2 regions of the Intestinimonas sp. MSJ-38 genome follow, and region 1 is predicted to be linked to the other one. Evidence: predicted binding sites of a transcription regulator. Region 1 holds the regulator's gene; the other holds the start of a gene.
The links. The regulator HrcA, encoded in region 1, represses chaperone genes, less so after heat shock. The targets are predictions, from matches to a motif close to TGTTAGCACTCNNNNNNNNNGAGTGCTAACA.

Region 1 (6,746 bases):
GCCGGGCTGGAATATTCTTTTTAATAGGCCAGAATCAAGCCCCGGTCTCCTGCATAGAAGGAGGCCAGGCCCCGCATTTCCAGCACGCTGATCTTGGCAAACTGATACCGGCGCTGGCAGGCCTTGCTCAGCATTTCGGCGTCTTCCGGGTTGTTGCACTGGCTGATCACCAGATGCCGTCCCATGGTCTCGCCCCGTTCGCCCACCATCTCCACCATCCGGTTGAGGGCCTGGGTCATGCCCCGCACCTTCTGATAGACCTTGATGTTGCCGTCGCCGTCCTCGCCGCAAAGAGGATGGATGTTGAGCATGGTGGCCATCATCCCCACCACCCGGTTCATCCGCCCGGCGCTGACCAGGGTCTCCAGCGAACCGATGAGGAAATAGAGGGTGTGGCCCTTGCGGAATTCCTCGATCTTTTCCACGATCTCCTCAAAAGGCAGGCCCTCCCGGCACAATTCGGCCAGCTTGAACACCATCAGGGCCATGCCGGAAGAAGCGCTTTTGGAATCCACCACATGGATCTTCACATCGGGATTTTCCGCCCGGGCCATGTCGGCTGCCATGCAGGCGGTGGAATAGGAAGCGCTGAGCCGGGAGGAAATGGTGACCACGAAGATCTCTTCGGCGCCCTGCATCTCCTTGAGATAGGCAGCCGGGGAGGGACAGGAAGAGCTCCACTGACCCTTGATCTCCCGGGGTTTTTCCACGAAATACCGGGCCGGGGTGGGGTCCAGATCCAGATAAGACAAACCGCCGGGGCCGTTGATGGACATGGGGACCACTCCATATTCAAAAGCGGTCTCCCCAGCGAAAAAGGCCTGGGTCACATCGGAAGAACTGTCGGAGATGATTTTGTATTTCATGGGAAACGCCTCCTGCAAAAAAGGATTGATAAAATTCCGCTTGTTTGTTATTTGAGTATACACGAATCTAGTTATAAATACAAGATGTCCCGGATGCTCTGTGAAAAAATTTAAAATCCTCCCCTCATTTGAAACGAATTTGTGAACTTGATTTTCAGTCCTTGACATTTTGAAAGTTTGTGATAGGATTGAATTAGCACTCGAGGATGAAGAGTGCTAACACACCGTAAGGCAATCAGAAAAGGCGGTGTTTTGGATGGACCTGTCGGAGCGCAAGAGGAAGATCCTCAAAGCGATCATTGAAAACTATATCGAAACCGCAGAGCCGGTGGGCAGCAAGCTGCTGGCCGCCGAGGCCAAGGGCTCGGTTTCGTCGGCCACCATCCGCAACGAGATGAGCGAGCTGGAGGAAATGGGCTACATCGAAAAGCCCCACACCTCCGCCGGGCGGGTGCCCTCTCCTCTGGGCTACCGGCTGTATGTGGATGAGCTGATGAACCGCTGCCGCACCACAGCCCGGGAAATCGAGCAAATGCGAAGTGCGCTGGAAAGCAAGATCCAGGAGCTGGACGACACCATGGAAGAGGCTTCGGCCATTCTTTCTGAGCTCACCGGCCAACCCACCGTTTCCCTTTCTTCCCGCCACAATCGCCGCCAGGTCAAGCGCCTGGAGCTCATCCCCATCGCCGAAAGCGACTACGCTTTGGTGGCGGTGACAGTGCCCCCGGCGGTGAACAATAAGGTGGTGCATCTTTCCCAGGCGTTGGAGCCGGAGGAGATCGACGCCTTCTGCCGGGCCGCAAACCTGGTTTTAGCAAAAGAGGGCGGTTCTTTGCGGCTGGAGGAGCTGGGGCAGTCGGTGCTGTCTGGTTCCCCCCTTTATCAGCTCATCGCCCAGGCAGCGGAATTTGTATGGCAGATCGAGCAGCCTTCCGATTCCTGTGACATGGTGGTCAAAGGCGTCTCCCGGCTGCTGGGCAATCCGGAATATTACGATGCCCAGAAGGCTCAGCCCTTGCTGGAGCTTTTGGGTGACAAGGAAAAGGTATTCGGCCTGGCCCGGGATTATAAACCCCAGATGCTCAACATCCGCATCGGGCCGGAAAACGGCCAGGGGCCCATGGAGGATGCCAGCTTCGTCTTTACCTCCTACGATCTGGGGGAGGATGTAAGCGGCATCATCGGGGTCATCGGCCCCACCCGCATGGATTACAGCAAAATCGCCTCCCGGCTGCTGCTTCTCAGCCGGACGCTGGGAGGACTGATGCCCATCCGTTTCCCTCTGGAACAGACCGGGCCGGATAAAAAAGACCAATAAACAGCAAACAACGAGCCCATAAGGGCAGATAGGCGGAACAGCATGGACAACATGGAAAAAGAAAAGGAAACACAGCAGACAGAAGCTGAACAGGAAGAGTGCTCCTGTCCGGAATGTCAGCAGGCCCCGGAGGCAGAATGTGCCCAACCCAAAGAGGACTGGAAGGAGCAGTATCAGCAGCTGAACGACAAATATATTAGGGTGCTGGCGGAATATGATAATTACCGCAAGCGTTCCCAGAAGGAGCGGGACAGCGTCTTTTCCGATGCTCAAGCCATGACGGTGGAAAAACTTCTGCCGGTTCTGGACAATCTGGACCGGGCACTGGAACAGAAATGCGCCGACGAAGAATACCAGAAGGGCGTGGAGCTGATCGCCAAACAGTTCAAAGAGGCCTTGGAAAAGATGGGTGTCACCGAGATTGCCGCCCAGGACCAGCCCTTTGATCCCCGCTTCCACGACGCCGTCATGCACATCGAGCAGGAGGGTCTGCCGGAAAACACCGTTTCCCTGGTGATGCGCAAAGGCTACATCATGGGAGAAAAGGTCATCCGCCACGCCATGGTGCAGGTGGCCAATTAAAAAGCCCCTTTTCAATATGTCAAAAAGGCACTGCCTTTTTCATAACAAAGTCAAAATAAACTCATATAGTTTGGAGGAATACACTATGTCTAAAATCATCGGTATCGACCTTGGTACAACCAACTCTTGTGTGTCCGTCATCGAAGGCGGCGAACCCAATGTGATCCCCAACGCCGAAGGCGCCCGGACCACTCCGTCCGTTGTTGCATTTTCCAAAACCGGCGAGCGCATGGTAGGCCAGGTGGCCAAGCGCCAGGCCGTCACCAACCCCGACCGCACCATCATCTCCATCAAGCGTGAGATGGGCTCCGATCACAAAGTCCATATCGACGGCAAGGATTATTCTCCCCAGGAGATTTCCGCTATGATCCTCCAGAAGCTGAAGGCCGACGCCGAAAGCTATCTGGGCTCCCCTGTGACCCAGGCGGTCATCACCGTACCGGCCTACTTCACCGACAGCCAGCGCCAGGCTACAAAGGACGCCGGCAAGATCGCCGGTCTGGAAGTGCTGCGTATCATCAACGAGCCCACCGCTGCGGCCCTGGCCTATGGCGTGGACAAGGAAACCGAGCAGAAGGTCATGGTGTATGACCTGGGCGGCGGCACCTTCGATGTGTCCATCCTGAACATCGGCGACGGCACCGTGGAAGTGCTGGCCACCGCCGGCAACAACCGTCTGGGCGGCGACGACTTCGACCAGCGGATCATCGACTGGATCGTCTCCGAGTTCAAGAAGGAGCAGGGCGTGGACCTGTCCGGCGACCGGATGGCTATGCAGCGCTTGAAGGAAGCTGCCGAAAAGGCCAAGATCGAGCTGAGCGGCATGCTCAATGCCAACATCAACCTGCCCTATATCACCGCCGATGCCACCGGCTCCAAGCATCTGGACATGACCCTGTCCCGGGCCAAGTTCAATGAGCTGACCGCCGATCTGGTGGAAGCCACCACGGGCCCCGTGAAGCAGGCCATGTCCGACGCCGGCCTGAGCGCCAATGATCTGGCTAAGGTGCTGCTGGTGGGCGGCTCCACCCGTATCCCCGCCGTGCAGGATGCCGTCAAGAGCATCACCGGCAAGGACCCCTTCAAGGGCATCAACCCCGATGAATGTGTGGCTATGGGCGCTGCCATCCAGGGCGGCGTGCTGGGCGGCGAGGTCAAGGACCTGCTGCTGCTGGATGTCACCCCCCTGTCCCTGGGCATCGAAACCCTGGGCGGCGTGTGCACCCGGATCATCGAGCGCAACACCACCATTCCTATCACAAAGAAGCAGGTCTTCTCCACCGCCGCCGACGGCCAGACCTCAGTTGAGGTCCATGTGCTCCAGGGCGAACGGGAGATGGCCGCAGACAATAAAACTCTGGGCCGGTTCCATCTGGACGGCATCCCTGCCGCTCCCCGGGGCGTGCCTCAGATCGAAGTGACCTTTGACATCGACGCCAACGGCATCGTCAATGTGTCCGCCAAGGATCTGGGCACCGGCAAGGAGCAGAAGATCACCATCACTTCTTCCACCAACCTGTCCAAGGAAGACATCGACAAGGCTGTGAAGGAAGCCGAGCAGTTTGCCGAGCAGGACAAGAAGCGTCACGAAGAGATCGACATCCGCAACAACGCGGAGAACCTGGTCTATTCCACCGAAAAGAGTCTGAAGGACCTGGGCGACAAGGTGACCGACGAAGAGAAGAAGCCCATCGAAGAGCAGATGGAAAAGGTGAAGGAAGCTCTGAAGGGCGAGAATGTGGAAACCATCAAGCAGGAGACCGAAGAGCTGACCAAGCGGTTCTATTCCATCGCCGAAAAGCTGTATAAGGACGCCGCTCCCCAGGAGGGCCAGCAGGCCGGGGCACAGTCTGATGCAAACAATGCCGACGGCAATGTGTATGACGCCGACTACAAAGTGGTTGACGAGGACGAAAACAACAAATAAGCAAGGGATGATAGCCTGTCGGGCGGCCGCAATGGCGGCCGCCTGACGGTGGTTTTGCCAAAGGAGAAAAAATTCTATGCCCGAAGAGAGAAGAGATCTCTACGAAGTGCTGGGCCTGCAGCGGGGCGCTTCGGAGGATGAGATCAAAAAAGCATACCGCAAGCTGGCAAAAAAATATCACCCGGATTTGAACCCCGGCGACAAGACCGCCGAGGAAAAGATGAAAGAAGTCAACGCCGCCTATGAGATCCTCTCCGACCCGGAGAAAAAGGCCCGGTACGACCAGTTCGGCCATGCCGGGGTAGACCCCTCCTATGGGGCCGGGGCCGGATATGGCGGCCAGTACACAGGGTTTGAAGATTTTGACCTGGGAAGCATTTTTGACAGCTTTTTCGGCGGCTCTCAGCAGGCCCGCCGCACCGGTCCCCGCCGTGGGGAAAACATCCAGGTCAGCCTGAATCTGAGCTTTGAGGAAGCGGCCTTCGGCTGCGAAAAGAAGATCACCTTGAACCGTGTGGAAAAGTGTCCTGACTGCAACGGCTCGGGAGCCAAGCCGGGCACTTCTGCCGAGACCTGCCCCGACTGCCACGGCACCGGCCAGGTCAAGACCACCCAGCGCACGGTGTTCGGCGTCTTTTCTTCCTCCAGCCCCTGTCCCCGCTGCCGGGGCACAGGCAAGATCATCAAGGAGCCCTGCGGCACCTGTCATGGGGCGGGTACTGTGCGGAAAAGCCGCACCCTCACCGTCAAGATCCCGGCGGGCATCGACCATGGCCAGACCATCTCCATGCGTGGGGAAGGGCATATGGGCCAGAACGGCGGCCCGGCGGGGGATGTATACATCACCGTCAGCGTCAAGCCCCATCCGCTGTTCAAGCGCCGTGGGCAGGATGTGATGATCGAAATGCCGGTGACCTTTGTCCAGGCCACTCTGGGCGCCGAGCTGATCGTGCCCACCATTGACGGCAAGATCTCTTACAATATGCCGGAAGGCACCCAGCCGGACACCATTTTCCGCTTGAAGGGGAAGGGCATTCCCAATGTGAATGGCCGGGGCCGGGGCGATCAGTTTGTCAAAGTGAAGATCGAGATCCCCCACAACCTGACCAGCGAGCAAAAGGACATTCTGCGCCGCTTCGACGACAGCGCCGAGGAGGCCCAATACAAGGAGAAAAAAGGCTTCTTCGAAAAAATGAAAGACCTGTTCAAATAACCGGGTAAACAAAGGGCCTGGGACGGAATCCGTCCCAGGCCCTTTTGTTGTTGCGTGGTTTATCAACATTACCATAAAATGGCTACTGTCTAATTCAGATTATCTACAGCATATTGTGCCTCTTCTGCGGTAAACTTCTCTCCATATTCCGAAACCAACTGATCATAAATCGCATCAGGGGACATACTCATCATATCTTGATAGTCCTTTGCTTTGGCCAAAGCATTAGCATTCCAGTCTGCAACAAGATTTTCCATTGCATATTGCGCCGCTTCTTCTGAAAACTTTTCACCATATTCTGATACCAGTTGATCATAAATTGCAGCCTTTGACATATGCATCATATCACTATACATCTCTGCTTTTTTTAAAGCTGATTTATATTCAGTAGGTATGCTATTCTCTTTTGGTGCATCATTTGAAGTCTCTTTTTCCGTTTTCTCAGATGTTTTGGATGATGTAGTATCAGAATCAGAAGAAGTCACCGGATTGCTCTTATCGTCGGAAAACTCTGTTTTCGGATTACTGCTTGCAGCCACACCAACTACTATAAATACTGCAACAACCCAGAACCACCATTTTTTGTATATCGGCTTTTTATTTTTTGCCCCGCATGACGGACATACCGTTGCTTTCTCTGGAAGTGGGTTGCCGCAATTTTTGCATACACTGATTTTGGACTTTTTCACCATTACTCTCTCCTTTTTAACAGTTATGACCGTTTTTCTAAAATTGTTTTCTTTTGTGCATCAAACTCATCTTGCGTCAATATGCCTTCGTCTAACAATTCCTTCAATTCCCGCAACAGCTCCACCACGCTCTTGGATGCAGCTGGATTTA
Region 2 (6,746 bases), on a different contig from region 1:
CTTTGTTCAGGCTGCCGCTGACACATTCCTGCAGGAGCATCTGGCAGATGGACTGATCGTCCATGTTCTCCCCCAGGGCCGGGGTCTTGTACTCGATCTTTCCGGCATATTCCTTGCAGAAAGCCTCGGTATCAAAAGTATAGGTGGCATTGCCCATGGTGTCGTAGCCGGAAAACTCCACGCTGACATAATCCCCCAGCTTCACCTTCTGAGGGCGGGTGGCGATAAAGACCACCACCGCAATGAGGAGCACCAGCACACCGGCGCCGATGCCCAGGATCTTCTTGTTTTTCTTGACAAACTCGGTCAACGGGCTGGGCTGAACCGGTCCGCTGGGAACCGGGGCCTGCGCCGAAGGCTGCACCGGATTCTGTACAGGAGCGCTGGGAGCCGCACCGGGCTGCTCCGGCTCGATCTTTACACCGCAATGCTCGCAGAATGTGGAGTCATCGGGAAGCTGCTTTCCGCAGTTAGGACAAAACATATTTTTTCCTCTCTTTCACTGTTTTCTCTGAAAAGGTCTTTTCATCCGGTCATTTCCGCCCCACCGGCCTATGGCCTTTGCCTATCTCCTCCCATCCGCCTCTCTCCATTCCCAAAACAAGGACGGTGCAGTGGTGTTTTCCGAAAACTTCGTCCTGCGAGCAAACCTCCGCCTTGTTGCAGATTTTCTCGCCGCTGTGCCAGAATATAAATTTTTCGGAAACTTATTATGAATAATTCGATGGTTTCAGTATAGCACAGCTCCACTGTGATTTCCATATCCTTTCCAGTAAAACCTCCATAAAGAAGCTTCCTTTCCTTCCCATTTGATAAGGCAAAAAGATCCCGGGCAAACCGTAAACGGTCTGTCCGGGATCTCCGTACATACAAATTTTATTCAGCCTATGCCGCTGACCGATTAGTACATATCCATGCCGCCAGCAGCGGGAGCCGCAGGAGCGGGCTCCTTCTTCTCGGCCACGATGGCTTCGGTGGTCAGCACCAGAGCGGCCACGGAAGCAGCGTTCTGGAGAGCAGAGCGGTTGACCTTGGTGGGATCCACGATACCAGCCTTGATCATGTCGCAATAGACCTCGTTGTAAGCGTCGAAGCCATAGCCCACACGCTTGGCATTCTTCACCTTCTCAATGACAACGGAGCCGTCCACGCCAGCGTTGACAGCGATCTGCTTCATGGGCTCTTCCAGAGTCTTCATGACGATGCGCACGCCGGTCTTCTCGTCTCCTTCCACCTTGGTGACCAGCTTGGCCACAGCGGGGATGGCGTTGACATAAGCAGTGCCGCCGCCGGCTACGATGCCTTCTTCCACAGCGGCGCGAGTGGCGTTGAGGGCGTCCTCGATGCGCAGCTTCTTTTCCTTCATTTCGGTCTCGGTAGCAGCGCCCACCTTGATGATGGCAACACCGCCGGCCAGCTTGGCCAGGCGCTCCTGGAGCTTCTCACGGTCGAAGTCGGAGGTGGTGTTCTCCAGCTCGTTGCGGATCATGTCCACACGAGCCTTGATGGCTTCGGCATCGCCCAGGCCGCCCACGATGATGGTGTTCTCCTTGGTGACCCGCACAGTGGCGGCATGGCCCAGCTGATCCAGGGTGGTATCCTTCAGATCCAGACCCAGCTCGCCGGAGATCACTTCGCCGCCGGTGAGGGTAGCGATATCCTTCAGCATTTCCTTTCTTCTGTCGCCGAAGCCAGGAGCCTTGACGGCCACGCAGCTGAAGGTGCCGCGCAGTTTGTTCAGGATCAGGGTGGACAGGGCCTCGCCCTCCACATCCTCAGCGATGATCAGCAGCTTGCGGCCGGCCTGAACCACCTGCTCCAGCAGAGGCAGCAGCTCCTGGATGTTGCTGATCTTCTTGTCGGTGATGAGCAGATAGGCATCGTCCAGCACCGCTTCCATCTTCTCGGTGTCGGTGGCCATGTAGGGGGTGATGTAGCCCCGGTCAAACTGCATGCCTTCCACAACTTCGCTGTAAGTCTCAGCTGTCTTGGACTCTTCCACGGTGATAACGCCGTCGGCGGTGACCTTCTCCATGGCCTCAGCGATCAGCTTGCCGATAGACTCATCCCCGGAGGAAACAGAGGCAACGCGGGCGATGTCCTCGGTGCCGCTGACAGCCTGGGAGTTGAGGCGGATGGCTTCGATGGCGGTATCCACAGCCTTCTGGATGCCCTTCTTCACAACCACAGGGTTGGCGCCTGCGGTCACATTCTTCATGCCCTCACGGACAAAAGCCTGAGCCAGCAGGGTGGCGGTGGTGGTGCCGTCGCCGGCCACATCGTTGGTCTTTGTGGCAACTTCCTTCACCAGCTGAGCGCCCTGGTTCTCGAAGATGTCGTCCAGCTCCACTTCACGGGCGATGGTCACGCCGTCATTGGTGATCTGGGGTGTGCCGTACTTCCGGTCCAGCACCACATTGCGGCCCTTGGGGCCCATGGTCACTTTCACTGTATTGGCCAGCTGATTGATGCCCCGCTCCAGGGCCCGTCTGGCGTCTTCACCATAAAGGATTTCTTTGGACATGATGGTTTTCCTCCTCTATTACTCAACAATGGCGAGAATATCGTTTTCCTTGACAATGATGTACTCACTGCCTTCGATCTTCACTTCGGTGCCGGAGAACTTGCTGGTGATGACTTTATCGCCCACCTTCACCTGCATCTTGCTGTCCTTGACGCCAGGGCCGACAGCGATGACCTCGGCCACCTGGGGCTTCTCCTTGGCGGAGCCGGTCAGGATGATGCCGCTCTTTGTTGTTTCTTCCGCTTCTACCATTTTAATGACCACACGGTCAGCCAGCGGTTGCAGTTTCATATGGGATGACCTCCTCAATGATAATCCATTCAGAAATGGTTTAGCACTCATTACACCGGAGTGCTAACACAAGTATTATAATATGCCACCTGCGGGAGTTTTTCAAGCCCCCATTTTAAAATTTTTTGTGAATGGATGGATGTGGAAGGAAAAAATGCCATCTTGTCTTCCTTCCCTTTCCATGATAAGATGCTCTGCGGAACTCTTTGCAAAAGAAAAACGCCGGTTGGGGGAATGGAGAACCATGAATATTTTCATTGCCATCATGCTGATTCTGGCACTTCTGGGTTTGCTGGACAAAATGGCGGGGGGAAAAATGGGGTTGGGAGCCGAAATCGACCACGGCCTTGCCGCCATGGGCAATCTGGCTTTGTCCCTGGTGGGCATCTATGCCCTAGGCATCACCGCCGTACAGCACAGTGCCGGAGCCATTGCCCATCTGGAAAAACTGCTGCCCTTTGACCCTTCTCTGCTCATCGGCAGCCTGCTGGCTCCCGACCTGGGCGGCTATTCCATCGCCAAGCAGATGGCAGCCACCCCGGCCCTGGGTCTGTTTTCCGGTCTGATCGTGGCCTCCAGCCTGGGCTGCACCATCAGCTTTGTGCTGCCCATCGCCATGTCGGCCATCAAAAAGGAAGACACCCCCGCTATGATGCGGGGCATTGTGCTGGGCATCGTCACGCTGCCCACCGGAGTGGTGCTGGGCGGCCTGCTTCTCCGTCTGCCCCTGCTGACTCTGCTGCGGAACACCGCCCCCATCCTGCTCATCTGCCTGCTTCTGTGCCTGGCCCTGTCCCGTTTTCCCCAAGGCACCACCAAGGCCCTGCTCTGCATCGGCCGCGGCGTGCAGATCCTCAGCTTCACCCTGTTTGCCTTAGTGATGGCCGGGCTGTTCATCCCCGCCTGGCAGGTGGCTTCCCTGGATCTGGTGAACGAAGCACTGGCAGTGGTCATCAAGGTCACCGTCGTCATCTGCGGGGCCATGGCGCTCTCCCATCTGGCCCTCACCCGTTTCAGCCCGCCCATGCACTGGCTGGCCCGGAAGATGCGCATCAACGAACCGGCCGTGGTTGGACTGCTGCTGTGCCTGGCCACCAGTGTTTCCATGCTGCCCCTCTTTGACCGGATGGACAAGCGGGGCAAGGCGGTAAACGCCGCCTTCTCGGTAAGCGGCGCCTTTGTATTTGGCGGACAGCTGGCCTTTGTCTCCAGCCTGGAGCCCTCCCGGGTGGTGGCCATTTATATGATCTCCAAACTGGTGGGCGGCCTGTGCGCCATCGTTGCCGCTCTTCTCACCACCCCCGCCGAAGTGGAAGAATAATGCCTTCCTCTCCCCCTTTCCGCAAGATGGATTTTTCCACAAAGCAGTGCTATACTGTTTCTGTCACCGGAAGGGAATGAATGGATATGTGCGGTGGTATCATCTCCCAAAAGATTGCATAAACCCATGTAAATAGACAAAACACAGAACAATATTTACATGGGAGGACCAAAACATGAAAGAGAACAAATACGATAACGAGATCTTTTTCCAGAAATACAGCCAGATGCTCCGCTCTCAAAAGGGCTTGCAGGGTGCAGGGGAATGGTCAGAACTTGAAAAAATTCTCCCGGATTTCTGTGGAAAAACCGTTCTGGACCTGGGATGCGGCTACGGCTGGCACTGCAAATACGCCGCTGATCACAAGGCCGCATCAGTGCTGGGTACCGACATCTCTCACAGGATGCTCCAAAAGGCCCAGGAGATCAACTCCGCGCCTCAGATCCAGTACCAGTGTGCGGCCATGGAAGATTTGCAGTTTCCCCCTGAGACCTTTGACATCGTCCTCAGCTCCCTGGCTTTCCACTATGTCAAAGACTTCAGGCCATTGGCAGAAAACATTGCCCGTTGGCTGAAAAAAGGCGGTCAGCTGGTCTTTTCCGTAGAGCATCCGGTTTTCACTTCTTCCGGCCCTCAGGACTGGTACTATGATGAGAAGGGGGAAATTCTCCACTTCCCTGTGGATAACTATTACTATCAAGGCCCCCGCAAGGCCGTCTTTTTGGGAGAGCCGGTTGTCAAATACCACCGGACTTTGACCACCTATCTGAACACCTTACTTCAAAATGGACTTACCTTGCAGCATATCATCGAACCTCAACCGCCTGCTGAAATGATGGACATCCCGGGCATGAAGGATGAAATGCGCCGCCCTATGATGCTGCTTGTGTCCGCCATCAAAGACTGATTCTTATCTTTGCATACAAAATCCCGGAACCATCAGGTTCCGGGATTTTGTTATCTTTTTTAATCCACAAACAGTTCCGGTGTTTTGGGCTCCTGGAAATTGGCCTCCAGCCACATCTTAGCCTTATCCAATCCCTCGTCCTCAAAGAACTTGGCGCCCACCGGGCAGTTCTTCACACAGGCAAAGCAGGCCAGACAGCCCTCACCCACCACTTTGGGGTCCTGGGAATCGATAATCCCCATGGGACAAAGGGAGGCACACAAACCACAGCCTGTGCAGCTGTCCTTGGTCTTGGGATGGCGGGAAGCACCGGCGCCCCGCTCTTTGTAGGGATGGTTCCCCGGCACTTTCACCAGGGTTTTGTTCCCTTTCTGCCATTTCTCTGCCGCCTTTTCTCCCAGCTGCCGGGCCAGAGCCAGGTCGCTTTCATCGGGACGGCCTCCGGCCAGGGCGCTGGTGTAGGTGTGCTCTGCCACAAAGGCGCCTGCGGCAATGGGTACAAAGCCCTGCTTCTCCAGCCGCTCCACCCCTTCCAGCAGAGCGTCCTCATAGGCCCGGTTGCCGTAAACCGCCAGAACCACCGCCGGGGTGTTCTCCCCCGCCAGATGGGTCATGGTCTCCTCCAACAGAGCGGGCATCCGGCCGCCATACACCGGACAGGCCAGCACCAGTAAGTCCTCCGGACCGAAATGGTATTGGGCCGCCCGATCATCGGGGCGATTGAGGGACAGCTCACCCACAGCACAACCGGCGGAAAGGGCGATCTGCTTGCCCACTTCCATGGCGGCCTTCCGGCTGCCGCCGGTGGGGCTGAAGCTCATCACATGAACATTTCCCATTGTTCTTCCTGCTTTCTCTATTGATCCTGTTTTTCCACCCGTACCCCTTGGGGCACGATAAACTTCATCCCTTGGCGCAATACTGCCTGCAAACGAGGGGTATAGGCGATCTCTCCGTCCAGATTGACGCACAGATCCTTCCCATCCCGGCGGCGGATCTCTATTTCATGGGCGGGAACTCTTTTGATATACTGGGGATATTGATACCCCAGACCCTTTTTATAGGCCCCTACCACCTTGGCCGCCGTCATACGGCCCACTTTGCTCACCAGAAGCACATCCAGCTGCCCATCCTGAGGGTCCGCATCGGGCACAGGACAGAAGCCTCCTCCATACCACCGGCCATTGGCGGCGAAGATCATGGAATAGTCTCCATCGTAGCTCTTGCCATCGATGATGACCCGATAGCCTTCTCCCAGGCCCCGGACAATGTTTTCCGCCGCCGAGAACACATAGGGCCACTGTCCCCGGCACAGGGGCAGACGCTTGTATTTCCGCATTCCGGCCGCCACCCGGGCGTCGATGCCCACCGACAGCACATTCACTGCACCGCCGCAGTTGGTCTCCACATAATCCACCGGCAGTTCTTCCCCTTTTGTCAGCTCCGGCAGGTGGGAAAACCGGTTCATCTGCCGGCCAAACACCTTGATGAAGTCGTTGCCGGTACCGGCGGGAAAATGACCCACCGCCACATTCCACATCCCAAAGGCCCCCCGGGCCGCTTCGTTCAGGGTACCATCGCCGCCGCAGGCGTAAAACCGCAGATGTTGTCCGCCTCCTTGCAGGCAGGCCTTCCGCACCAGTTCCACCCCGTGGCCCGGGTGCTCGGTGACCAGGATCTCATATTCCAGATTCTGCTCCAGG

Region 2: the regulator HrcA is predicted to act here: its motif matches at 2,854-2,884, upstream of groES (co-chaperone GroES).

What each region holds. Positions count from the first base shown of each region.
Region 1 is NZ_JAHLPO010000001.1:207,842-214,587, forward strand. It holds gene KQI26_RS01020 (DegV family protein) at 21-866, opposite strand; gene hrcA (heat-inducible transcriptional repressor HrcA) at 1,123-2,184, shown strand; gene KQI26_RS01030 (nucleotide exchange factor GrpE) at 2,227-2,766, shown strand; gene dnaK (molecular chaperone DnaK) at 2,852-4,693, shown strand; gene dnaJ (molecular chaperone DnaJ) at 4,770-5,906, shown strand; gene KQI26_RS15480 (Ltp family lipoprotein) at 5,996-6,595, opposite strand; gene KQI26_RS01050 (SPFH domain-containing protein) at 6,619-6,746, opposite strand, start outside.
Region 2 is NZ_JAHLPO010000004.1:168,526-175,271, reverse strand. It holds gene KQI26_RS04385 (zinc ribbon domain-containing protein) at 1-484, opposite strand, end outside; gene groL (chaperonin GroEL) at 902-2,524, opposite strand; gene groES (co-chaperone GroES) at 2,543-2,815, opposite strand; gene eutH (ethanolamine utilization protein EutH) at 3,060-4,136, shown strand; gene KQI26_RS04365 (bifunctional 2-polyprenyl-6-hydroxyphenol methylase/3-demethylubiquinol 3-O-methyltransferase UbiG) at 4,312-5,043, shown strand; gene KQI26_RS04360 (4Fe-4S dicluster domain-containing protein) at 5,103-5,882, opposite strand; gene KQI26_RS04355 (diacylglycerol kinase family protein) at 5,900-6,746, opposite strand, start outside.